3 regions of the Paenibacillus sp. RC84 genome follow, and region 1 is predicted to be linked to each of the others. Evidence: predicted binding sites of a transcription regulator. Region 1 holds the regulator's gene; each other region holds the start of a gene.
The links. Region 1 encodes NrdR, which represses ribonucleotide reductase genes. Its sites were predicted from a motif close to AACACNATATATNGTGTT; they were not measured.
Positions count from the first base shown of each region.

Region 2: ABH899_RS07125 (adenosylcobalamin-dependent ribonucleoside-diphosphate reductase) is a predicted target of NrdR. The motif match lies at 4,463-4,480, and genes of this name have one in related genera.
Region 3: ABH899_RS25365 (anaerobic ribonucleoside triphosphate reductase) is a predicted target of NrdR. The motif match lies at 2,573-2,590, and genes of this name have one in related genera.

Region 1 is NZ_JBGBYL010000002.1:561,981-570,052, reverse strand. It holds gene ABH899_RS06305 (ABC transporter substrate-binding protein) at 1-563, shown strand, start outside; gene ABH899_RS06300 (ribosomal protein L7/L12) at 657-992, opposite strand; gene ABH899_RS06295 (DUF441 domain-containing protein) at 1,186-1,638, shown strand; gene ABH899_RS06290 (FMN-dependent NADH-azoreductase) at 1,736-2,383, opposite strand; gene ABH899_RS06285 (YuzF family protein) at 2,564-3,175, opposite strand; gene nrdR (transcriptional regulator NrdR) at 3,363-3,845, opposite strand; gene ABH899_RS06275 (alpha/beta-type small acid-soluble spore protein) at 3,957-4,187, shown strand; gene ABH899_RS06270 (lytic transglycosylase domain-containing protein) at 4,260-4,838, opposite strand; gene coaE (dephospho-CoA kinase) at 4,838-5,431, opposite strand; gene ABH899_RS06260 (MntP/YtaF family protein) at 5,476-6,243, opposite strand; gene mutM (DNA-formamidopyrimidine glycosylase) at 6,307-7,167, opposite strand; gene polA (DNA polymerase I) at 7,208-8,072, opposite strand, start outside.
Region 2 is NZ_JBGBYL010000002.1:720,343-728,414, reverse strand. It holds gene ABH899_RS07140 (hypothetical protein) at 1-70, shown strand, start outside; gene ABH899_RS07130 (leucine-rich repeat domain-containing protein) at 208-1,530, shown strand; gene ABH899_RS07125 (adenosylcobalamin-dependent ribonucleoside-diphosphate reductase) at 1,766-4,384, opposite strand; gene dat (D-amino-acid transaminase) at 4,930-5,769, shown strand; gene ABH899_RS07115 (AAC(3) family N-acetyltransferase) at 6,099-6,917, opposite strand; gene ABH899_RS07110 (lipoate--protein ligase family protein) at 6,947-7,789, opposite strand.
Region 3 is NZ_JBGBYL010000012.1:136,516-144,587, reverse strand. It holds gene nrdG (anaerobic ribonucleoside-triphosphate reductase activating protein) at 1-477, opposite strand, end outside; gene ABH899_RS25365 (anaerobic ribonucleoside triphosphate reductase) at 474-2,453, opposite strand; gene ABH899_RS25360 (SLOG family protein) at 2,707-3,264, shown strand; gene desA (Delta(5) desaturase DesA) at 3,509-4,564, shown strand; gene ABH899_RS25350 (sensor histidine kinase) at 4,630-5,766, shown strand; gene ABH899_RS25345 (response regulator transcription factor) at 5,763-6,362, shown strand; gene ABH899_RS25340 (DNA alkylation repair protein) at 6,639-7,718, opposite strand; gene ABH899_RS25335 (helix-turn-helix transcriptional regulator) at 7,860-8,072, shown strand, end outside.

The DNA.
Region 1 (8,072 bases):
ATATCGCCCCAACTGTTTTCATCCCCGCAGACCAGATAACAACAGAGGCACGGATACAAAAGCTCGGGGAAATTTTCGGCAAAAAGAAAGAAGCCGATCAGTTTATGGAGGCGTTTAACGACAAGGTTAAGGCAAGCAGGGAGAAACTTCAGGCAGCCGGAATTCTGGATAAGACTGTATCCATCGTAGAGGGCGAGAGAAAAGGGATGATGGTTATTGAAAGCAAGCATTACGGGCGCGGTTCTCAAATTGTCTACGATTATTTGGGGATGAAAGCTCCGGAGATCATCCAGAAGAAAATCGATCTTGCGAAAGACGTGGAAAGCGAAACGGTCTCTCTGGAAGTGATTCCTCAATATATCGGAGATTTCGTGCTGCGCAGCACCTGGGAAGGAATGGACAATCTTATGGATCACCCGGTCTGGAACAGAATTCCCGCCGTTAAAGCCGGCCGTATAATCGAAGCGCCGTTCGGCTTGTTTTATTACACCGACCTTTACTCGCTGAGCGCTCAACTGGATTATGTCACGAACAGCCTGCTGAACAATGCTTCAAAATTTTGATCGACCCCTGGACCCCGGGTTACGGCTTCTGGTGTCCTCGTCCATTACGGGAAAAAGCGCGACGCCGCGCTGCAAGCGGATCACGACTGTAAGCTAGCCGCGCTCCAGATTCTCCACATAATCTTTGGCTTCCTTCAATCCGATCCCGTGTGCCGCTCTCACTATTTTGATCGCTTTGATTTTTTCGCCTTGTGCAAGCAAGTGATGCACTCTTTCGTCAAGGAGAGGCCTCTGCTCGGAAGCGGGCTTATCGGACCGGGCGGCCGTCGACGGCTTTAACCGGTTTATCATCTGGCCTTCCGCCCGTCCTTTCAGCCACTCCAGATCGGATTGGATGGCGTTGACCCGGCTTTGAAGGCTGAATACTTTAATCAGCAGCAGCAGTGCGAGAACGAGCGCCCCGATCGCTATCATTTCAATCGTTTCCATGGAATCATGCTCCTTTCGCCAGGGGCCGGTTTTGGATCACCTGCCCATATATATGAAAAGTATACCATATCACCTCGGGAGATCTCACAGCGGCTTTCGGCTTTCGGCATTCTTCCTGACCGGTCCCTTCCTTGTTGACGCGGCTTCAATGCTTTACAATGGAAACAAAAAAGACCTAAAGGGGAATTTGAAGATGGTCCAAGTGGACATGCCTTCCATCCTGCTACTCGGTTTGGCCCTTCTCGGGCTGCTCAGCAGCAATTCGACCGTTACGATTGCCATGCTCGTTCTCCTGCTCTTGCGGGTGATGAATGTACATCAAGCCTTTCCCTTTTTGGAAAAATACGGACTTATAATCGGCGTCGTCATTTTGACTATTGGGGTCATGACGCCGATTGCCAGCGGCAAAATGCCCGTCCAGACCATTTTCCAGTCCTTTATGCACTGGAAATCGCTTTTGGCCGTGCTGATCGGCATCACCGTTGCTTACCTGGGCGGCCGGGGCGCCCTACTCATGACGAACCAGCCGAATGTGGTAGCCGGACTGCTTATCGGCACCGTGCTCGGCGTTGCCCTGTTCCGCGGCGTTCCCGTCGGCCCTCTGATTGCGGCCGGGCTGCTCTCTCTTCTCATCGGCAAAGGCTGAGCCGTTACCGACGGACCGCCGACTCCAAACGCAAAAAACTGCCCTTCATAAAGGGGCAGTTTTTTGCGTTTATATGGGAACACCGCAAGGAGTAAGTTTATACTCGCGATGGGGTTTTCGCAAACTGAGCGGCTGTTTCCGCAGCTCTTGTTTTGGCGCCCTGCACAAGCTCTTCCGCTTTGTCCGGGTAAGCCGCGATGCCTTCCACATAGACATGCTCGTAGTCCGTGATCCCGATGAACGCCATAATTCCGCGCAGATATTTGTCGGTAAATTCAAAGTCCGCTGCCGGCCCTTCGGAATATATGCCTCCGCGCGCCTGGATATGAACGACTTTTTTGCCGGTCATGAGCCCTTCGGGTCCGTTCGCGGTATAACGGAACGTTTTTCCCGCAATCGCGATGTTGTCGATGTAAGCTTTCAGCATCGGCGGGTAACTCAGGTTCCACATCGGAGTGACGAATACGTAGCCGTCGGCCGACAAAAACTGCTCCAGCACTTCATTCATCCGGTTGATGGCAGCGGCTTCCGTTTCGTTCAGCGCTTCACCGGCACGCAGCTTATCCCAGCCGTTCAGGACATCGGCGTCAATAAGGGGAATATGCTCTTCGTACACATCTACGCGTTCCACTTGAAGACCCGGATTTTCTTTCGACACCGCCTCCAGAAAATGCTCCCCGACCTGAAGACCGAAAGAACGGTCCACCCCTCTTGGATTCGCCGTGATATATAATAATTTGTTCATTTTGATTTCCTCCTAGTCGGATTTCGAATATTTATATCAGCTAACTTGTATTCAACAACTTACTTTATGTAAGTATATTATCACGGCTACTTTATTTTGTAAAGCAGCTATATAATTTTTTTGATTCGATGCACACAAAAAACCGCCGGAATCCGGCGGATCTTAGGCTCCGATAAGGTTCTACTCCGGCATCACCCAAATGATTTGGGCCGTCCGGATAAAAAATTTCTTTCCGTCCTCCTGAACCACGACATGATCCGGTTTCACGTCCGTCAGAACACCCCGGTTGCTGCCGCGGACCGTTTCTACCACGACGCCTCTGCCGACAATCCTTTTGAGCGTCTGATACACATAGGGATCGATGCTGAAAAAAGGCTGCGGCACCGCGACCGGTACGCCTCCGCCTCCGTAAGGGACGCCCGCCTCAAGGGCGCCGTAGCCCCCCGGCTCCGCTCCTCCGCCGACCGATCCGAAGCCTCCTTGAGGGAAAGGCGCGAAACCTCCGCCACCCGGTTGAAAACCGGGAGGGAAGCCCCCCTGTCCGGACCAGCCGTCGGCTGAGCCGAAGCTCCCCGGATAAGCTCCCGGCGGCGGAAAAGCGCCGGTCAGCCCTCCCGGCGGCTGACCCTGATTGCCCGGGGGTTGATTGACCCCGCCGCCGAACGGAGACCCCGGTTGGAGCGGATACCCCGGCAGCTGCGCCTGCCCCTGCGTCACTTTCGTGTAATCGGGAACTTCGGGTTTCCCGAACCCCCACGGGACTCCCTGCCCGTTTCCTTGCGTACTCGACATATCGTCGCCTCCTTTGGCCGTTCCACCCTGAAACATATGGCGGCGGATGCGAAGATATGCCTGTTGTCTTCCGGCTGTTTTCGTCGGCTGCGCGGCATATGCCTGTATTCGGGCCTTTTACCGCGACTATACGGCAAAAAGGCTTTCCTCTTTTAAAGAAGAAAGCCCTGCAAGCTTGTCCCGGCCTCTAACCGTCCGGTTTCAATGCGCTCAAATTCGTTTTGCCTAGAATTTGCTCCAGTTCCTTCAGGAACATGTTGATATCTTTAAACTGCCTGTACACGGACGCAAAGCGGATATAGGCCACTTCGTCGACCGGATAAAGCTGCTCCATCACGAGTTCTCCGATCCTCATGCTGTCCACTTCCGCGTGAGCCATGTTGCGGACCTGCATTTCAACCTCGGAGACAATTTGCTCCAGCCGGTCCACGGACACCGGACGTTTCTCGCAGGCTCGGATTAACCCGCGCAAAATTTTGTCGCGGTTAAATTCCTCGCGGCTGCCGTCTTTTTTGATGACGATAAGAGGCGTTTCCTCCACCATCTCGAACGTCGTAAACCGCCGCTGGCACTTCTCGCATTCTCTGCGCCGGCGGATCGATTTGTTGTCGTTAGCCGAACGGGAGTCCAGTACTTTCGTGCCGTTGTGCTCGCAAAACGGGCATTTCATTGGGGATTCCTCCTCTCGTCCGTTCTTTATTTTTTCTCCCAAATGTTGCTTGTTATCAAGCTTACAAAAACGCACATAATAGTTCTACCGACGACAAGGAGGTGAACAGAAATGGGTGCAGGACAATCTCGCAGCAGCAACGTACTGGTTGTTCCACAAGCTAACCAAGCTTTGGATCAGCTGAAATATGAAGTTGCCCAAGAGCTGGGTATTGCGATTCCTCAAGACGGTTACTACGGTAACATGGCTACTCGCGACACGGGTGCTATCGGGGGTCACATTACTCGTAGACTGGTGCAAATCGCCGAACAACAACTGGCCGGTCAAGGCCAATCCCGCTAACTTCTAGCGGAAACCAAGCAACACATGGAAGTATCGGATCCGGCGGCTACACCCGCCGGGTTCGGTGCTTCTTTATTTGCTTCCCGCGCTTTGATTCCATTCCTCGCCGTATAGCTTCTTGAATTTCTGCTGATAATACAGCACCCTCTGTACATAATGCCGGGTTTCGCCGAACGGGATCTTCTTGATGGTTTCTTCCGTCCCGTCCCAGACGCCGTTGTTTTTCCATTTGCTGACGTTTCCCTGACCCGCGTTATACGCGGCTATGGAATAAAGCCAGTTTCCCTTGTACTGCTTGTTCAGCCAAGCCAGGTACCAGGAGCCAAGCTGGATATTATGCTTCGGATCGCGGAAATCGGCCGATTTCGTATTGGACGTTTCGCGAATCCATTCCGCTGTATCGGGCATGAGCTGCATGATGCCGACGGCTCCTTTTTTGGATTCCCGGTCGTGGTTGAAATTCGTCTCCACTTTGATAATAGCCGCAATCAGAAACGGATCGACCTGGTACTGTGCGGCATTCTGCCGGATTTCTTCACGATAGTGAATGGGATAGATCATCTGCCCGATAAAAAGTCCGTTGCTGAACAGAAGAAACACAAATCCGAGCAGCAGCAGGGCGAATACCCGCTTTTTCCGCAGAAGCTTCATTACAGCCCCCTTTGAAGCCAGAACCGCTCGACAAGCCGCTCCGTCTGCTCCAGGGTCCCCGAATTGTCGATACAACTATCCGCGAGCTCTTTTTTTCGTTCAATGGGCCACTGGGCCGCAAGCCGGGATTCCGCCTGTTCGGCGTTTAGCCCGTCCCGCTCCATCAGTCTCCTCAACTGAACTTCTCTCGGCACATAAACGACCATAACGGACGAAAACATGCTTTGAAGTCCCGATTCGTAGAGCAAAGGCACGTCCACCACGACAAGCTTGTCCGGAAATTCACGCTCCGCGGCGGCCATTCTTTCTTTCATGAGAGCACGGATGGACGGATGCAAAAGATCTTCGAGCGCTTTCCGGGCCTCTTCGTTCCCGAAAACCGTCTCGCCCAGTCTTTTACGGTGGAGCGAGCCATCCGGCAGCAGCATATCTTGTCCGAAATGCGCGGCGACCTGAGCCAGAACGGGGCTCCCCGGCTCTACCACTTCGCGCGCGATCCGGTCGGCGTCTATAAGAATCGCACCGCGGCGGACAAGCATGGCCGAGACCGTGCTTTTGCCGCAGGCGATACCTCCCGTGAGTCCTATATTCATTTCACTCGACTCCCACGTCAATCACATTTTTTAAGGAATAACAGCTAAAACAGCTTGGAAATGCCCATCAGGATCAGGACGACTCCCGGCAGCACCGATACTTTACGAATCCAGCCGAACCCGGAATACGTATAGCCGATTTTCAGGCCGAAGTAAATAAACAGCCCGCTCGTTACCGCGATTACCGCCGATGTCAGCAGCGGGGTGTACCCGATCAAAGCGGCGCCGATGCCCGCGCCGAAAGCGTCAAGGGACAGCGCGATTCCGAGCAGCGTCGCTTCCGAAGAAGAAATATTGCCGGACCGGTCCACGTCGGCTGCGGAAGGCGTACGCAAAATCTGGATCACGAGTCCGAGCCGCTTGATCTCGATCGAAAACATCCGCGGCTCGCGCTCCGGCTCTGCCCTTGTGGCTTCAGGACGGCGGGCCGCAACCGGATTCGTCTGGAAAACAGCTTCCAGACGGGCCGTTCTGGCCGGTACCGCCGATGCATTCGCCGTCTGTGTACGTTCCTTTTCATCACCGTCGCCGTCATTGCCCTGTTTCTGTGCCAGAAACTGAACCAGCGCCCAGATTCCGATGCCGATCAGAATGACCGCACCGAGCATACCGGCATAGTCCGGGGATAAATACCGCGTCAACCACACTCCAAAACTCATCGAAATGTAAATGATGATTCCCGAGCACAGGGAAATGATCGCCAGGGACGGAAGCGGGATACGGATTTTACGCAAGCCGTACATCATCCCTACCCCGAAGCCGTCCAAACTGACGGCCAGAGCCAGAATCAACAGAGAAAAAAATGGAAGCACGCCTCATTCCTCCTACCTGCATTTTCTACTCACTTATCATATGGAAGGGTAGGAGGAGTTGTGCTAAAGCTTATTTTTCGGCGCGCTGCGCTTTCTTTTGAGAGGCTGGCATGTCAGGCAAAAATGCGTGCCCCGGCCGCCGACGACGGTTTTCTCGATCAAGCTGCCGCAGTTAACGCAGGGTTTGCCGTTCCGGCCGTAAATGTTCAGGGAATGCTGGAAATTTCCGGATTCGCCTTGGCCGTTTACGTACGATTTAATGGAAGAGCCCCCGGCCTCGACCGAGCTTTGGAGGGTATGCACAATCGCTTCGTGAAGTCTCTGAAGTTCAAGGCGGGTCAGCGAAGCCGCCTCTCTCTCGGGATGAATTCCGGCCCGAAAAAGCGCCTCGTCTACATAAATATTACCGAGTCCGACGATGTATGCTTGATTGAGCAGCAGCGGTTTGATCTTCGTACTCCGCTTGCCGATGGCCTGCCGGAAGGCTTCGAACGTAAAAGACTCGTCCAGCGGCTCGATGCCCAGCTTATGAAGCGGCTTGCTGCTCAGATCTTCCTCTCCTGCGAAAAGATGCATCGTGCCGAACTGCCGCACATCGCGGTATCTCAGTTCCGTTCCGTCCGTAAAGCGGAAAATCACATGCGTGTGAGGTTCCACCTCGTCCGAAGCTTCGTAGAGGCCGTAGCGGCCTTCCATACGAAGATGGGAGACTAACACGCCGTCATCGAGCAGGAAACGCAGAAACTTGCCTCTGCGGCTCACGCCCTGTATCGTCTGGCCTTCCAGAAGATCGGCGAATAGCTCCGGTTCTTCGGGTTTTTGAATAATCCGTTTCAGGCGGACTTCCACTTCTTGAATCGTCTTGCCGACGACCAGTCGGCTGAGCGTCCGTCTGACGGTTTCCACCTCCGGTAATTCCGGCATGGCGCTTCACCTCGGTTCATGCTGTGTTTTCATAATCTCCCTATTTCGCTTCGTACCAGTTGGATCCGTAATCCACCTCGGCGAGCAGAGGCACGTCCAGCGCAAGCGCGCCTTCCATGACCTCGGGCACGATGCGGCGCATCGTTTCGAGCTCTTCGGGCGGAACTTCGAAAATCAGTTCATCATGTACTTGAAGAAGCATCCGGCTTTTCAGGCCTTCCGCTTTAAGACGCTCGTCCATTTGCACCATGGCCAGCTTGATGATATCGGCCGCCGTTCCTTGAATCGGCGTATTCATCGCCGTTCTTTCCGCGAAAGAACGGAGGTTAAAGTTAGAAGCGGTAATCTCCGGCAAATACCGGCGCCGCTGCAGCAGTGTCGTGACGTAGCCCTGTTCGCGGGCCAGTTTCACAATGTCATCCATATACTGGCGGACACCCTGGAAAACGGCGAAATACTGCTCGATAAACTGGCTCGCTTCCTTACGGGAAATGGCCAGGTTCTGGGAGAGCCCGTAATCGCTTATCCCGTAAACGATGCCGAAGTTAACGGCCTTCGCCGAGCGGCGCATATTCGCGTCCACTTCGGATTCGGCTACGCCGAATACATCCATGGCCGTTTTCGTGTGAATATCCATATTATTCGTAAAAGCTTCCTTGAGATTCTCGTCACCGGAAATGTGAGCGAGCACCCGAAGCTCGATCTGCGAGTAATCCGCGGCCAGAATGGACCAGCCCGGCTCCGAAGGCACGAACACCTTGCGGATTTTGCGCCCTTCCTCCAGCCGGATCGGAATGTTCTGCAGGTTCGGATACTGGCTGCTGAGCCGGCCCGTGGCCGCGATCGTCTGCCTGTAGTACGTATGAACCTTGCCTGTTTCCTTCCGCACCTCTTTCAGCAGTCCC
Region 2 (8,072 bases), 160 kb from region 1:
AAAAATAGGTCCTGCGGATTGGCAGGGCATTACGACGCTAAACGGCTTAGAATACGCCATTCCGACATAAGCCCTCTTAAAAATCTTAGCAACTTAAAAGTACTTAACCTATCTGAAAATCAGATACAAAATATTAATCCTATAGATAATCTTGAAAACTTATCCGCCTTTGACGCTTATACGAATCAAATTCAGGATATATCCCCCATGCGCAATTTCAAAAATTTATCTTCTACTAATTTACAAGAAAATCAAATTTCAGATATTTCACCTTTAAGCAATCTGTCCAAACTTGAATTCGTTGGTCTTAAATACAACCGGGTTAAAGACATTAACCCTCTAAAAAGCTTATCGCATTTGACTAGCCTCGAATTGACTGGAAATCCGGTTCAAGATTTAAGTGTCCTTAAACATTTTCCTAAGCTTACTTTGTTAAGTATCGGTTCTCTTCATATTTCCACTATAAGCTTTCTTGAAAATCATCCGGATCTGAAATGGCTGCAGCTTGAAAACAATCAAATAACCGATATAAGCAGCCTTCGGAAACTTGGCAAGCTACAGGATCTTGATCTTTCGAATAATCAGATTTCAGATGTTTCTCCCTTGTCTCATGCGAATAAACTCGAGTTATTGAGGCTCAATCATAATCGGATTTCAGATATTAAGCCCATTGTTCAATTACCAAATTTATGGTTGTTATCGCTTAATGGCAACTCCATATCCGATCCGGAATCTTTGGGGAACTTACCTGAATTACGTTCTCTTTATTTAGGATCAAACGGAATTGCTTCTCTTCAATTTCTAAAGAGCCTGCCTCCACTCGTCTTGCTCTCTCTGGACGGAAACTTAATTAGTGATCTACGTGGAATAGAAGCTCAGAATGGTATCTACCAACTTGATTTAAGTAATAACCAACTTACTGATCTTAGTCCGATTAAATCGCTGAACATGTTAGATGTCTTGTATCTGGATGGCAATGCTCTTTCGGATATATCCGCACTATCTCAATTAACTCCAAGAAAGATTTCATTGGTCAATAATCAAATCCGAGATATATGTCCTCTGGATAATCAAACCGATCTTTGGGAAATTTATTTGGCCAATAACCCATTAAATGAAGGATCCGTCAGCAAACTCAAAGTCAGAGCATTAAATGGAGCGGCTGTATCTTACGGTGAACGGATTTATGTAAGGATCAATGATGAAGTTCAAGATTATACGGAAGACGAATCTCCGCAAAACATATCTGGTTCTATCCATGTTCCTATGAGAAAAATCTTTGAAGCTCTAGGCGCTAATGTATCCTGGGATAGTAACACGGAAACCGTGACGGCTCAAAAATCAGATATCTCTTTACAATTAAAAATCGGCTCGAATAAAGCCATAGTAAACGGCAAAGAAGTATTCTTGGAATCTGCCGTAACGGTCGTTAACGGATCTGCTTTTGTACCTGCAAGAATGGTAAGTGAGACACTTGGAGCAAAAGTAATTTGGGACTCACCTACAAAAACAGTTGATATCAGACAATAGTCTGATCAAGGGACTTACAATGATCGGAATATCCAAGAAACAAAGAAAATACGGATACTTGTTAAGAAAAAACCGAAAGTGTTAGTAGCGCTCACCCTCTCGGTTTTTGTTCATTAGGCAACCCTATAAACCCTTGGATATAGATAGGTATTCAAAAAAAAAAGGCAAGATTAGGATGTTCTTTCACCTAATCTTGCCTTTGTCTCTTATAAAGTAAACGAAACTTCAATCATTCTTACGAACAACGGCTGTATCCGCAGTTCGTACAGTTCTTACAGCCTTCACTGTTCACGAGCGAAGCGGAGCCGCAGGACGGGCACAAGTCAAGCGAAGTCAACCCGGCAGGCGCAGCACCTGCGAGAGGTGCAGCATCGCTAAGTGCATCCGGCGCTTCATGCACGACTTCTTTCGTGGCGGTTACGTAAGCCTCCGCACCCGTTTCGCCGGCCATCGCCTCTTCATGCATCTCAAGCGCTTTGGCGACCGCATCGGCGATGGACTCGACACGGTTGGCGCCGAAGCCGATGGCCCCGGAACCGCCGATGCCTTTGAGATGCTTGATCAGCAGGTTCACTTTGTTCCCGTGATCGCCGTAGCGCAGGAACAAGGAGCAGACGCGGCCGAGCGCTTCCGCCATGGCGAAAACGTCCGAGCCCGCTTTTCCCACGTTGAGGAAAATTTCGCTCGGCGAGCCGTTCATGTCGTTGATTGTAATGTACGCCATACCGAACGGCGTATTGATTTTATAGGTAGCGCCGCGCAGAATTTGCGGACGGCGTTTATATTCTTTATCGAAGACGTTCCCGGAAATCGCATCCGCTTGGACGACCGGTTCCGCCGCAACCGCCACAGACGGTGCTTCTGTCGGAACTTCAGGCGCAGGAACGGCCGCTTCGGCTTTCTTTTCGTCCTTCTTGTCCTTGTCCGTTCCGGTGCTGAGTACCTGTACGTCACGGCTGCCGTCGCGGTAGATGGTCACGCCTTTGCATCCCAGATCGAAGGCAAGCTCATACAGCCGTTCGGTTTCTTCGACCGTGAAATCGGCCGGGCAGTTCGCCGTCTTGGAAATGGAGCTGTCTACCCAGCGCTGGATAGCGGCTTGAGCGCGGATATGATCTTCCGCCGACAGACTCATGGCCGTCACGAAATAATCCGGCAGGTCCTGGTCCTTGTTGGCATCCTTCCATTCCTGCGCAATCGGCACGAATTGCTTGTCGTAACCGAGGCGGCTTTGGCGGAAATATTCAAAGGCGAAATAAGGCTCGATACCGGTGGAAGTTCCCACCATCGTTCCCGTGCTTCCCGTCGGTGCCTGCGTAATGACCGTCACGTTGCGCATACCGTTCTTGCGGACGGATTCCGTCACTTCCGGATAAACCTCGTGCATGTTTTTCATAAAGCCGCTCTGCAGGAATTTCTCGGTGTCGAAGTGCTTGAAAGAACCTTTCTCGCCGGCAATTTCAGAAGAAGCCAAGTAAGCTTCGCGTGCCATGAAACCATAGATTTTATCCAGGAATTCGAGAGATTCCGGGCTTCCGTAACGGATGCGAAGCTTGATCATCAGCTCGGCCAGCCCCATCGTTCCAAGTCCGACACGGCGTTCGCCCTGCTGGTTCTCGCGGTTTTCCTCGAAGTGGTATGGCGTCTTGTCGATGACGTTGTCCAGAAAACGCGTGGAGTAACGGACGGTTTTGCCCAGCTCGTCCCAGGCGACATCGTCATTCTCCTCATCGTAAAACTTGGACAGGTTAACGGCGGACAAGTTGCATACACCCCAAGCCGGAAGCCCCTGCTCTCCGCAAGGATTGGTACAGATGATCGGGTTGAAGTACCAGCTGTTGGACATCTGGTTGTAGTACTCCATAAACACGACGCCCGGCTCCGCGGAGCGCCATGCGGACTCGATGATCGTGTGCCAAACTTCGCGGGCTTTGACCGTGCGGTACACTTTTACGGCTTTTCCGAGCTTTTTCCACTCATTGAGATCGCCGTTCCAAACTTCGTCGTATTCGGGGTCCGTCGTATCCGGGAACACGAGATCCCAATCCAGATCCTCCTTCACCGCTTTCATAAAGCCGTTGCTTACGCAAACGGAGAGGTTCGCGTTCGTAATCTGGCCCATCGTAGATTTAACGGTGATAAAATCAAGCAGATCGGGGTGCCAGTCATTGATCATAAGCATCAGCGCACCGCGACGGCTGCCGCCCTGCTCGATCAAGCCCGTCGTATAGCTGAAGAGGCCTCCCCATGACACGGAACCGCTGGAAGAGCCGTTAACGCCTTTAACGATTGCGCGACGCGGGCGAAGAGACGAAAGATTAATTCCGACCCCGCCCCCGCGGGACATAATTTCCGTCATCTCGGACAAGGTGGCCATAATACCGCCGCGGCTGTCATGCGGAGACGGAATGACATAGCAGTTGAACAGCGTCAGTTCATCGCTGGCATCCGCGCCTGCGGCAATGCGGCCTCCCGGAACAAGCTTCCAGTCGTCCAGAATGTAACGGAATTTTTCCGTCCATTCCTTCTGTTTTTCCGGCGTCGCTTCTACGGAAGCCATTGCCTTGGCCAGGCGGTCCCACAGCTCATCCGGCGTTTTTTCTATATTAAGAGTCAGTCTGTCGATGTTCGACTCGATCGTTTCGCCGCTGCGCAGCTTAACGGTCACATTGCGCCCATCTCGCGCGGTGATTTCCCCGACTTCCTTGGCCGGAAATTTCGGGTCGTCCTTGGTCAGGACAAGCACCACGTCTCCGACTTTCGTATTGTTCGTGTCCGCATCTTTTAACGCATAACGATCCAAAAAGATTTTTTCGCTCAAACCTTCCAAACTTTTCCGCTGCATCGTCTTCAAAACGGCAACACCCTCCCAAATCAATGTACCTGCACCCGGGAACCCGCACCACTGCGCGAAATTCGCGGTATGTACGTAAGCACTATATATAGTGTCCATAAAAGATTATACAACACTAGATGTTGTGTTACGAATAAACTGCGAATGAATTCAACGGGATAACAAAAAGCAGGTGCTTGTTTTCTCACTTTTTCTTCGCCTTGCTCTTTATTTCGTTCGCAAAACATTTATAAAAAACGACAATTTTCGACATTCCGAACCTGTAAAAGAGTAAGAGCCGCAGTGCCCCACGGGTAATTTTTTGTAAAAATCGCTGCAGCCGATTTCCGTGCATACAGACCATCGGCTCATTTGTGTAAGGCATTCTTTCCCCTATATACTATAAACAGATCCGCCCAAAAAAGAAACGGACGTTCGCCAGTTGGGTAATTTTTCGTATTATCCCCTACAACCTTTTTACTTTCAATCGGCTGCGTCCAGACACGCTTGCCAACACAAGCGCTTATTTTGGTAGTAGAAAGATAGCTTAAAGGAGAACTTGCCCGATGATGCTTTTCGGAAATCAACTTGTACCGGACGAAGAAGTCCGCGTTTCTCCCCTTGACCGGGGCTATTATTTCGGGGACGGCGTCTACGAGGTGTTCCGCATTTACGACGGCCGGCTATTTGAAGTAGAGAAACATATGGAACGTTTCAACCGCAGTATGGCTGAAGTCCGGATCGGCCTTCCTTATCCGCTCGAAGAGCTGGAGAATCTGCTGAACCGGCTCACGGAGGCGGCCGGCATCCCCGATGGCCTCGCTTACGTTCAGATCACCCGCGGTGTCGCTCCGCGTTCCCATCCGTTCCCGGATGCGGCGGAGCCGGTCGTGACGGGCTGGTGCTCCCCGTTTTTGCGTCCGCTGAAAGATCTGGAAAACGGGATTTTCGCCATCGTCCGGGAGGATATCCGCTGGCACCGGTGCGATATCAAATCGCTGAACCTGCTCCCGAACGTGCTGCTGAAGCAGGAGGCCCTTGACGGCGGCGCGGGCGAAGTTATTTTCAACCGAGGCGGCGTCATCACCGAAGCCAGCGCGTCCAACGTGATGATCGTCAAAGACGGGATCGTGAAAACTCATCCCGCCGATCATCATATCCTGCGGGGCGTCACCCGCTCGCTCGTTCTCCGGCTCGCGGAAGATCTGGGCATCGCCGTGCGTGAAGAAGCTTTTCGGGCCGAGGAACTCGCCTCGGCCGATGAAGTCTTCATCACCAGCACAGGCTCCGAAGTTATGCCGGTCGTGCTGGTGGACAGCCGGCCTATCGGAGACGGCAAGCCCGGTCCCGTTACCCGGCGGCTCCAGCAGGCCTTCGAGGCGGCGATCCCGGCCGGAAGCCGCTAATCCGGCGGACAGCAAAAAAGGCCTCCAAACCCACTCTAGAGTGGGTTTGGAGGCCTTTTTACCGCGGCAGCGGGGCCGCCGAAGGCGGGAACCGGTATGCGGGGGCCACCCGCATCCGGTACGTGCCCGGCTCCCGCGGCTCGGCTCCGGTTCGCACCCGCACCGGTTAACCCGGCGGTGCGCACGAGCCGTCCCCCGCTGCGCACGTTCGGTATTCCGCACCGTGCGAGGCTCCCAGCGCGCAGTCGCGTGCTCAGCCTCGCATGACGGCGGTCAGCCACACACCCGCATATACGGGAGCAAACCAAGGGGCGGCCGCCATCCTTTCGCTACCGGTGCTGCCTCATCCATTCCGCCGCATAATCGACAAGCGGACGCTGCGGCATCAAGGCCGTGTCAGCCGAGCCTACTTTTCCGCGGATGACTACCGAGTGCCGGGCTTCGAAATCCGCACCCGCCCGGTCGAAATCGTCCGAGTCGATTCCGACATCCGGAAACTCCACCCACTGACGGACCCCGTCTCCATCAAGAACAGGCGCCCCGTTCGCGACTTCCTTCTTCGACGCATACTCCGCCCGGTATTCCGCCAAATGGATGGACGTGTTGGAGCCGTGACCGATGCCTAGCAGCAGCACATGACCGTCCAGCTCGTACAGACGGGCTAGCGGGGAACCCTCCCCGAGCCCGTAAGCGAGGGAATGATCACCGGTCAGTTTCTGCGCCTGCGGTCCGATCGCCGCAAACGAAACCTGGGGGTGGCTGCTCCGCATAACCCCCGGGTAAGTTCTGAATGCTTCCGGCAAGGCTCCCATAAAAAACGTCCGGGTCTCCTCCGCTTTATAGGCCGGCATCGTGCTTCGGATCACGTCCCACCACTCCTGCGGAACGGGCGGATTGCTCCAAGCCGATGGCTCCGACAAGTCGCCACTGTGTGTCGGCATCATCAGCGTGCCCCCGCTTCCCAATGCGTCCCGGAGAGCGGTTATGACCGCCTGTGTGCCCCCGCAAACCCAACCGAGGGAACTTAGAGAGGAATGGACCAAGAGAGTCATCCCTTCCTTCACACCGAGTCTTCTGAGATCCTCCGCAAGGCTTTCCGCCGTATGCGGCCGTTTCCCCGTTCGTTCTATAATCGTGTCGATCGACATGGTACGTTCACCTCACCCCAAAATTACCGCTACCGCTTCAAATTCCATTCGTCGGAACTGTACTTTTCGCGCGCCAGCTTTTCCGCAAGCTCCAGCTCGTACGGAGTCAACACTCCGTCTTCAAGCTCAATACCCATGCCTTCGGCTACACCGGCGCGGAATGCGGTTTCCACGTCTCCGAGTGTCACGGGGGCAAGCCCGGCAGTTCGGAGCAAATCGTTAATCGCGACCGCTTTCTGCACAAAGCTCTGCTTCATCCGCTCGGCAATCCGCTCGTTGGAGAAAAGCAGCAGGCCGAACAACTGCTCGACGTCCAGTTCCAGCAAAATAGAACCGTGCTGAAGCACGACATTCTTCTGCCTAACCTGCGCGCTTCCGGCGACTTTGCGGCCTTCCACGACAAGCTCGTACCACGAAGGGGAATCGAAGCAGGCCGCCGAGCCGAGCGATTCGTATTTCCGCTTCTCTTCTTCGGTTGCCAGGTTCACCATCTCGGCCGCCAGCCCCAGCTTCCGGAATCCGAGCAGCAGCCCTTCGCTTAGGACCCGGTAAGCTTCCGTTACGCTCGTCGGGATTCCCGGATAGCGCTCCGAGACGATGATGCTGTATGTAAGCTCGGCATCGTGCAGAACCGCCCGGCCGCCCGTCGGACGGCGTACGAATCCGAGACCTTGGCCGGCGACTTTGTTCAGATCGATCTCCTTCTGCGCTTTCTGAAAATAACCGATGGAGAGAGCCGCCGGCCCCCAGCCGTAAAAACGGACCGTCGGAGGAACCCTGCCTTCGCTGTGCGCGATGAGAATCGCTTCGTCGATCGCCATGTTCTCAGCCGCCGTCCGGTTGCCTGTATGCATATAACGCCATGTTGTCATGTTCCTCTTCCCTTCTTATCAAGAACGGCAGGCGCGGAAAGCCCGGCCCGCCCGTATCGGTTTTGAGTGCACGTTCATTCCTTTATCATAGCACAGGAGCGCTTCCGATAACATTCGATAGAGCTCCCGGCAAGGATGTCTATGGCGGTACAAGTCGAAGAAGTCCCGGCAATGCGGCTGCGTTATGAAACCTCCTTCTTTGGATCATACTAGTTACAAAGTTGCAGATTGCATACGCCGGACCGCTCATAACGGCAGCAGCAAGCGGATGACGGGCAGACGG
Region 3 (8,072 bases), on a different contig from region 1:
CCGCAGGCTTGCCTCGATATCGATTAACCGCTGATTGCGGCTTCCCCTATACAGAAGCGCCGGGTCCCGGAGCTCTTCCACATACCGGCCGTCTACCAGCACCTGGCAGCGGCTTAGCAGACCGAATTCACCGCTTTCCGGATTTGCGGCGAGTTCTTCGTAAGTATAGCCGCTGTAAATCCAGACGCTGACCGTTCCAGCTTTCTGCCGAAGACGGTCCAGAAATGAACTCACCTGACCGGCGGAAAAGAAGGGGTCGCCGCCCAGAATGGATAAGCCGTCGAGTAGGGGGTTGCTCTGAAGTTCGGCGATAATCCGCTTTTCCCAGTAAGTTCCCATGGGCGTGCCGTAATCGAAATCCCACGTCCTGGGACTGAAGCAGCCCCGGCAGTAGTGCCGACAGCCGCTAATATAGAGAGCTGTCCGCAGCCCCTCGCCTTCGTCAATGGTCTCGGGTGCATAACCGCAAATATTCATGGACTGTGCTTCACCCGGTCCCTGACCTCGGCCTGCTTGGCCCCGTTAAAGCGAGTCTGGTAGTCTCCGGTCAGATAGCCGGTCACACGACGCAGGCGGCGGATATGTACGTCCTTTTCATGACTGCCGCAAGCAGGACATACGGCACCGATCATGCCTTCGTAACCGCAAGCGCTGCAGCGGTCGATGGGATGATTGATGCTGAAATAGCTGACCTGCCGGGAAAGCGCAAACTTAATGATTTTGACAAAGGCGGGCAGGTTATTGCGGGCGTTCCCGTTCAGTTCCACGTAGGTGATGGCTCCGGCGTTGCATAATTCGTGGAACGGGGCTTCCAGACTGATCTTTTCCGCCGATGTCATCGGATGATACACCGGAATATGAAAAGAATTCGTGTAATATTCACGGTCGGTGACACCTGGCAGGCAGCCGTAAGCTTCACGGTCCCGCTTGGTGAACTTGCCGGACAATCCTTCGGCAGGAGTCGCGAATAGCGTAAGGTTGATGTTCAGCGCCTCGCTTTTGGCATCGCAGAAATTACGCAGATAACGGATCAGCTCGATTGCTTTGGCGTACACCTGCGGGCTTTCACCGTGGTGAGAGCCGTACATCGCTTTCATGCATTCGGCTAGACCGATGAACCCGATAGACAGGCTGCCATGTTTGAGCAGGTTGCCTACGGGTTCGTCGGGATCCAGCTGTTCCCCGCCTTCCCAGACTCCTTCCCGCATCATGAAATCCGATGCTTTAGTCTTCTGGGCGGCTTGAATGCCGAAACGGTGCAGCAATCCGTCAAGGGCAATCTCGAGATAAAGAGTGAGTTTGCGGTAAAAGCCCGCTTCATCCGCCTTACTGCGACGGCCCGAAACGATGCCGTACTCGATGCCCGGCTTCACCAGATTCAGCGTATTGAAAGACAGATTGCCTTTGCCGGACAAACGGTTCCGGCCGAAGCGGTCGGCGACAACCCGGGTACGGCAGCCCATAGTGGCGAACTCCGTATCGGGATCGACCGGGTCGTAGTGTTCAAGGTTGAGCGGGGCATCCAGATTGGCGAAGTTCGGATACAGTCTTCGCGACGAGCATTCAGCCGCTTTCAGGAACAGGGAGTAATTCGGGTCCCCGGGTTCCAGATTTACGCCTTTCTTGCATTTGAAGATCTGAATAGGAAAAATCGGTGTCTCCCCGTGCCCGAGTCCTCTCATCGTAGCCGTTAAAACGGACCGAATGACCAACTGCCCTTCGGGGGAAGTACAGGTCCCGTAATTGATGCTGGTAAACGGGATTTGTCCGCCCGCTCGGCTGGACATGGTGTTCAGGTTATGAATCAGACTCTCTGCGCCCTGCATCGTTTCCTGTTCGGTCTCTTCAAGCGCATAACGATAAGATTCGGGGCATAATATCCGCAAATCCGCCCGGCTCATCGAGATGCCCCGTTCGTCGTCTCCCGGTTCGTTTTCGCCGAAATAACGCAGCGCCTTCCTGAAATGTTTGGCAAACGACTTGGCCACATAAGGAGCAAGGTCGTGATCGAGCTTATTGGCGGAAACACCGCCGTACTGGGCGTTCTGCTGCGATTGGAAGATGATGGCGACGAGCGCCATCGCCGACGAGATTGAGTTTGGCGGCCGCACGCTGCCGCTGCCCGTGTCAAATCCCCGCCGAAGCAGTTTGGCGAACGGAATAAACATGCAATTGGTCGTCCCGAGAACGTACTGGTCCAGATCGTGCACATACAAATAATTGGCGTCTACAGCTTGTACCAGAACCGCAGGCATCGTAAACCGACGGGCGTACCATTTGGCATACTCGCTCCCGAACTTGCTCATTTTCCCCGAGAAACTCTCTCCGTTCAGATTGGCATTCTCGCGCAGAAGATCAGCATCGCTGCCTTCCATGATGGCGTCTCCCCATTTTTTTATTTCCTCCAGCAAGGCATCCGTGTTGCTCTGGTTTGGCCTGCCTAACAACGACATGTAAATGTCTCCCTTCCGAAAACAGCAGGTTTTTACCGGTAAGAGGTCTCCCGTTCAGATTGCGAGTTTTCACCTCCTTAGACCGAAAAACACTACATATAGATATTTTTATTTAATTTAGCACATGATCTAGTGTTTTTGGTGTCGATTTAATCACAGACAAGCACGGCCCAACCTTCCCCGGGCGTATACTCTTCATTTCGTGTATATTGGAAGATGTACGTTATCACCCGCACCGAAGGAGTGTCCGCAGTTGAAAAACCTTCTCGTGACCGGCTACCGGGCGCATGAGCTGAACATTTTTAACGAAAAGCATGAAGGCATTGAGTATATTAAAAAAGCGATCGCGGGCCGGCTTGTCCCGCTCATCGAAGACGGGTTGGAATGGGTGATCACGCCGGGGCAGTACGGGGTGGATCTGTGGGCGTGCGAGGTCGTGATCGGACTCAAGAAGGAGTATCCGCAGCTGAAGCTTTCGATTCTGACCGCCTACGCCAACCCGGAAGAGAAGTGGAAGGAAGACAAGCAGGAGTTTTACCGCGGCATCCTGAAGGATGTGGATTTCTACGGAGCCGTCAGCAAGCAGCCGTATGCCGGCGTGTGGCAGCTGCAGGCCCGGGACGATCTTCTCCTGCGCAAAACGGACGGCCTTCTTCTTTTTTATGACGAAGAAGCGGGCGAGGGGAGTCCCCGTTTTATGAAAGAACGGGCCCTGAAGAAACAGAACGAAGACGGATACGCTGTCATGATAATCACGCCCGAAGAGGTTCAGGACATAGCGGACGAAGAGAACCGGGCGGATTTTTACTGACGCCGGTCCCGTCATGCAGGTCTTCCCCGCCCAGACTTTCCGGAATCCGCGTTTTTTCCCTTGCGGGCAGCCGTTTCGGTTCATTCCCGCCGACCTTTTTCCCTCCGCCCTATATGACATTTGTCATGTGCCCTCATGACGTTTATGACTACTGCGCGCAAGCGGTTCTCTTTATAATGAAGGTAGAATAGCGCGCTGATGCCAGGGATTTAGCCCCGCGTCAGAACGAGGAGGACACATACTAATGTCTCAAACGAAAGTTATGAATTTGAAAAAAGATGTCGCCCCCTACGAAAAGACCGATACAAGATCAAGCATCCGGCAGGTTTTCAACACGATTGTGCCTCTCCTCCTGCTGTGGTACGCGGCTTATGCAAGCCTTGCCGTCTCGTACTGGCTCACGCTCCCTCTCGCTTTACTCACAGCCGGATTTGTCATCCGGACGTTCATCATATTTCACGACTGCTGTCATCAGTCATTCTTTAAAAGCCGCCGGGCCAACGATATTCTCGGCACGATTACCGGCATTCTGACGCTGTGTCCTTACGAGCAGTGGAAATACAGCCACTCCGTGCATCATGCCACTAGCAGCAATCTCGACAAGCGCGGCACCGGAGACATGTGGGTGCTGACCGTAGAAGAATACGCCGCATCTCCATGGTTCCGTAAAGCCGCTTACCGCATCTACCGCAATCCGCTGGTTATGTTCGGCCTCGGGCCGATAGCCGTCTTTCTGATCCAGTACCGTTTCAACCGCAAGAAAGCGAAGCGCAAGGAACGCATCAACACGTATGTGATCAACGTATCCATCGTGCTGCTGTACGCGCTGATGTGCTGGCTGATCGGCTGGCAGGCGTTCGTGCTCGTGCAGGCGCCGGTATTCTTCGTATCGGGACTGCTCGGCATCTGGCTCTTCTATGTGCAGCATCAGTTCGAGGATTCCTACTTCGAGAAAGAAGACGAGTGGAGCTACGTAAAAGCGGCCGTTGACGGCAGCTCTTACTACCAGCTTCCGAAAGTTTTGCAGTGGATCACAGGCAACATCGGCTACCATCATGTTCATCATCTGAGTCCGAGAGTGCCGAATTACAACCTGGAAAAGGCGCATAACTCAACGCCTCCTTTGCAAAAAGCGACGACCATTACGCTCCGTACGAGCCTTCAGTCTCTCCGCTTCCGTCTGTGGGACGAGAAAGGGAAGACGTTTGTAAGCTTTAAAGATGTCAAACATGTGCTCCGCAGGCCGGGAGCCGCAAGCGATGTCCTGAAAAATCCGAAACCGGGTTTCCAGGGCGAATAGTCCCAAACTTAACGGTTTATGCTAAAATGGATGTAAAACGGCGCCGCAGAAAAGGTGAAGAGACCATGCAGAATTGGATTCGAATTTTTCAGAAAAACACCGGTCTCAGTCCTTACGTGTGGGTAGTCTTTTACATCCTTCCTTTTTATTTCATATTCAGTTCGGGCTCCACCCTCAAGAACGCCTTCGGCATCGGCATGATCATTGTGTTTTTCAGCTGCTATGTGCTGTCCGTCGTATCAAAGGGGTGGCTTGTGTATTTCTGGACGAGCGTGCAGATCGTCGTTTCGATCGCGATGACGCTTCTGTTCGGGTACGTGTATTTTTCGCTGTTTCTCGCTTTTTTTATCGGGAATATCCAGAACAAGATCGGCTTCTTTACCTTCTATACCATTCATCTGGTAAGCACGATCGCTACGATCAATTTCGGTTTCGTCACGCAAAATCCGATCTTCATTACGCAGCTTCCGTTCGTGCTGATTTCCCTGATCGGGGTCATTCTGCTTCCGGTCAACACGTATACGAAGAACAAGCGGGATAAGCTGCAAGGGCAGCTGGAGGACGCGAACAAGCGGATTGACGAGCTGGTCAAGCTGGAGGAGCGCCAGCGGATCGCCCGGGATCTGCACGACACGCTGGGGCAGAAGCTTTCCCTGATCGGGCTCAAGAGCGATCTTGCGGGCAAGCTTATCGCCAAGAATCCGAACCAGGCGCGGGCCGAGATTAACGATGTGCGGCAGACGGCGCGGAGCGCGCTGAAGGAAGTGCGCGAAATGGTGACCAACATGCGCAGCACGCGGGTCGCCGAGGAAATGTTCCGGGTCAAGCAGATTTTGAAAGCGGCGCAGATAGCTTTCAAGCTGGAAGGCGACCCGAAGCAGATCGATACCTCGCTGATGACTGAGAACGTCGTTAGCATGTGTCTCAAAGAGGCCGTGACCAACGTGGTCAAACACAGCGGTGCGACGGCCTGCACGATAGTGATCGAACCGTCGCGGGCGGACCTCGTCGTCAAGGTGAAGGACAACGGGAACGGCCGCGCGGAGCAGTTCGATTATTTCCGCGGAAACGGGCTGCGCGGCATGAAGGAGCGCCTGGAATTTATTAACGGCACGCTGGACATCGTCTCCGAGGGAGGGACCACGGTCGTCATTAAAATTCCGATCGTTTTGAAACAACCGGCAAAGGAGGCGGGAGAATGATTCGCATTGTGATCGCCGAGGATCAGCGGATGCTGCTGGGCGCGCTTGCTTCCCTGCTGAACCTGGAAGAAGATATGACCGTTGTCGGCGTTGCGGGCAACGGGGAAGACGCCCTGAAGCTTGTGCAGGAGCACAAGCCGGACGTCTGCATCATGGACATCGAGATGCCGGCCAAAAGCGGGCTGGACGCGGCCGAGGAGCTGAAAGGCTCCGGCTGCAAGGTCATCATCCTGACGACGTTCGCCCGCTCCGGTTATTTCGAGCGCGCCATGAAAGCCGGGGTGAACGGCTATCTGCTCAAGGACAGCCCCAGCGAGGAGCTGGCGGATTCCATCCGCAGCGTAATGGCGGGGCGGAGGCTTTACGCCTCGGAGCTGGTGGACGAAGCCTACAGCGAGGAGAATCCGCTGACGGAGCGGGAGAAGGAAGTGCTGCTTCTCATCGCCGACGGCAAGAATACGAAGGAGATCGCCAGCCAGATGTACATTACGACCGGGACGGTCCGCAATTACATCTCGGTGATTCTCGACAAGCTGGACGTGAGCAACCGGATCGAAGCCATCACCCGCTTCAAGGAGAAGGGCTGGTTCAAATAAACCGGGACGGGCCCGAACCTGCGCCCGGAAGCGCTCATCCCCTGCGATAACATCCTTTCCGTAAACGTGTGCCTTGTGAGAATGGCGCCGGTGCTGCGGAAAGTTTTTTTGCTTTCCGGCGGGAAAGCGGAAATAAAGGCTCAGGCCGCCTCCGGAGGAGACGGCCCGAGCCTTTTGCTAATCGGTCGGGATAACTAGCGGTAAACCGCAGCTTAGACCGGCCGGGAAAGGAAGCGGGGGACTGCAGACGCATCAGGCGGGAAGCAGCCCATTGCGTTACCCCGTAAATTCAAACGACACCGCGGCCATCGGGGTCCCGTTAACGAGAATGCGGACCTCGTGTTCTCCGGCGTAATACGTGCGGGTAGTGAGAAGTTTGAACGAATGCCGTTTGGCAAGGGGATGAGCGCCCGGTCCGAACGGTTTCTCGGTCAGCTTGAAACGTTTCGGCGCAAGCGTCCCGTTTTTCTTCCGGTACCCGATTTCATAATCCACCCGCAGGGCCTGTATGTCTTCCGATTCGTTCACAAGCCGGAAAGAAAACTCCAGATTCTCTCCCTCCGCTATGCTTCCGGTTTTCACGTCCAGGGCATGAACCGAGATGTTCCGGATCTCTTCATACCCGAACAGGGAGAGCGCACGGGAATCGCCTTTTCTCAGCAGCGAGCGGCAGCCGTGCTTCACGATCCAGTTGGTGGCCGGGGTTTTTCCATACCAGCCCTTGGCAAGCTCCAACACGAGTTCGGGGTGGTCCTTGGATATGTCGTTGAGATTGTTGGCCACGCTCTTCCTCACGTATTCCGACGGGTCTTCCTTCAGCGTTTCGAGAATCGGAAGAATCGGACGAGGGTCTTCCCGCAAGGCGGGCAGATTGGAAGCCCACGGCAGACGGGGTCTGCAGCCTTCACTGGCCAGACGCCGGACATGCTCGTTCTCGTGGCGTGCCCACCGCTTCATATGTTCCAGGGTAAGCCCCGGTTCCCGCAGCAGAAAAGGACGGACGGCAAATTCGGAGCTGGAGTACGGAGTGAATGTTTGCAAAAATTCCATAGAAAGCTCGTACGAACCGAGACCGTTAAGTTCGATGAAGTCGGGGAAGAACAAATACTCGACTCCCCTGCACTGCGGCGCGACGGCCGTCAAGACTTCCAGCGCTTCGGGATAAGAGGAAGGGAGCGTCTCCGTAAGCGAGCATGTAATATGCCGCATCCGCTGTTTGAACGCCTCCGTATCCCAGTTCCCGTCATAAATGGAGCCGCGGAAGCGGTCCCCGTCAAATGAGGGATATTTTTCTTTAACAAGGTTAATAAAACGCTCGAAAAAAGATGGACTATATAAATCTTTAAGCAGTTCCATGATTTGCCCCTTTCCTGATTCAACGACCTGTAATCAACTTATCATGGAATGGTGACAAGGATTGTCAACGTTTGTGAGGTATACTAGAAGCAATTCTTGAAGCTGTCTGTAACCAAAACAACATGCAAGGAGCCCATGTCATTGTCCAAATCCCGAAGACAGATCGAACTGATGATTACGCTCAATACGAAGCGGAGGTTTACGGCAGGCGAACTGGCACAGGAGTTCGGTGTTTCCAAAAGGACCATCCTCCGGGACCTGCAGGAATTGACCGAAGCCGGTCTTCCCTTATATTCCGAGCCGGGAGCGGCCGGGGGATATCAGATGCTGAGGGAGAAAACGCTGCCGCCCATT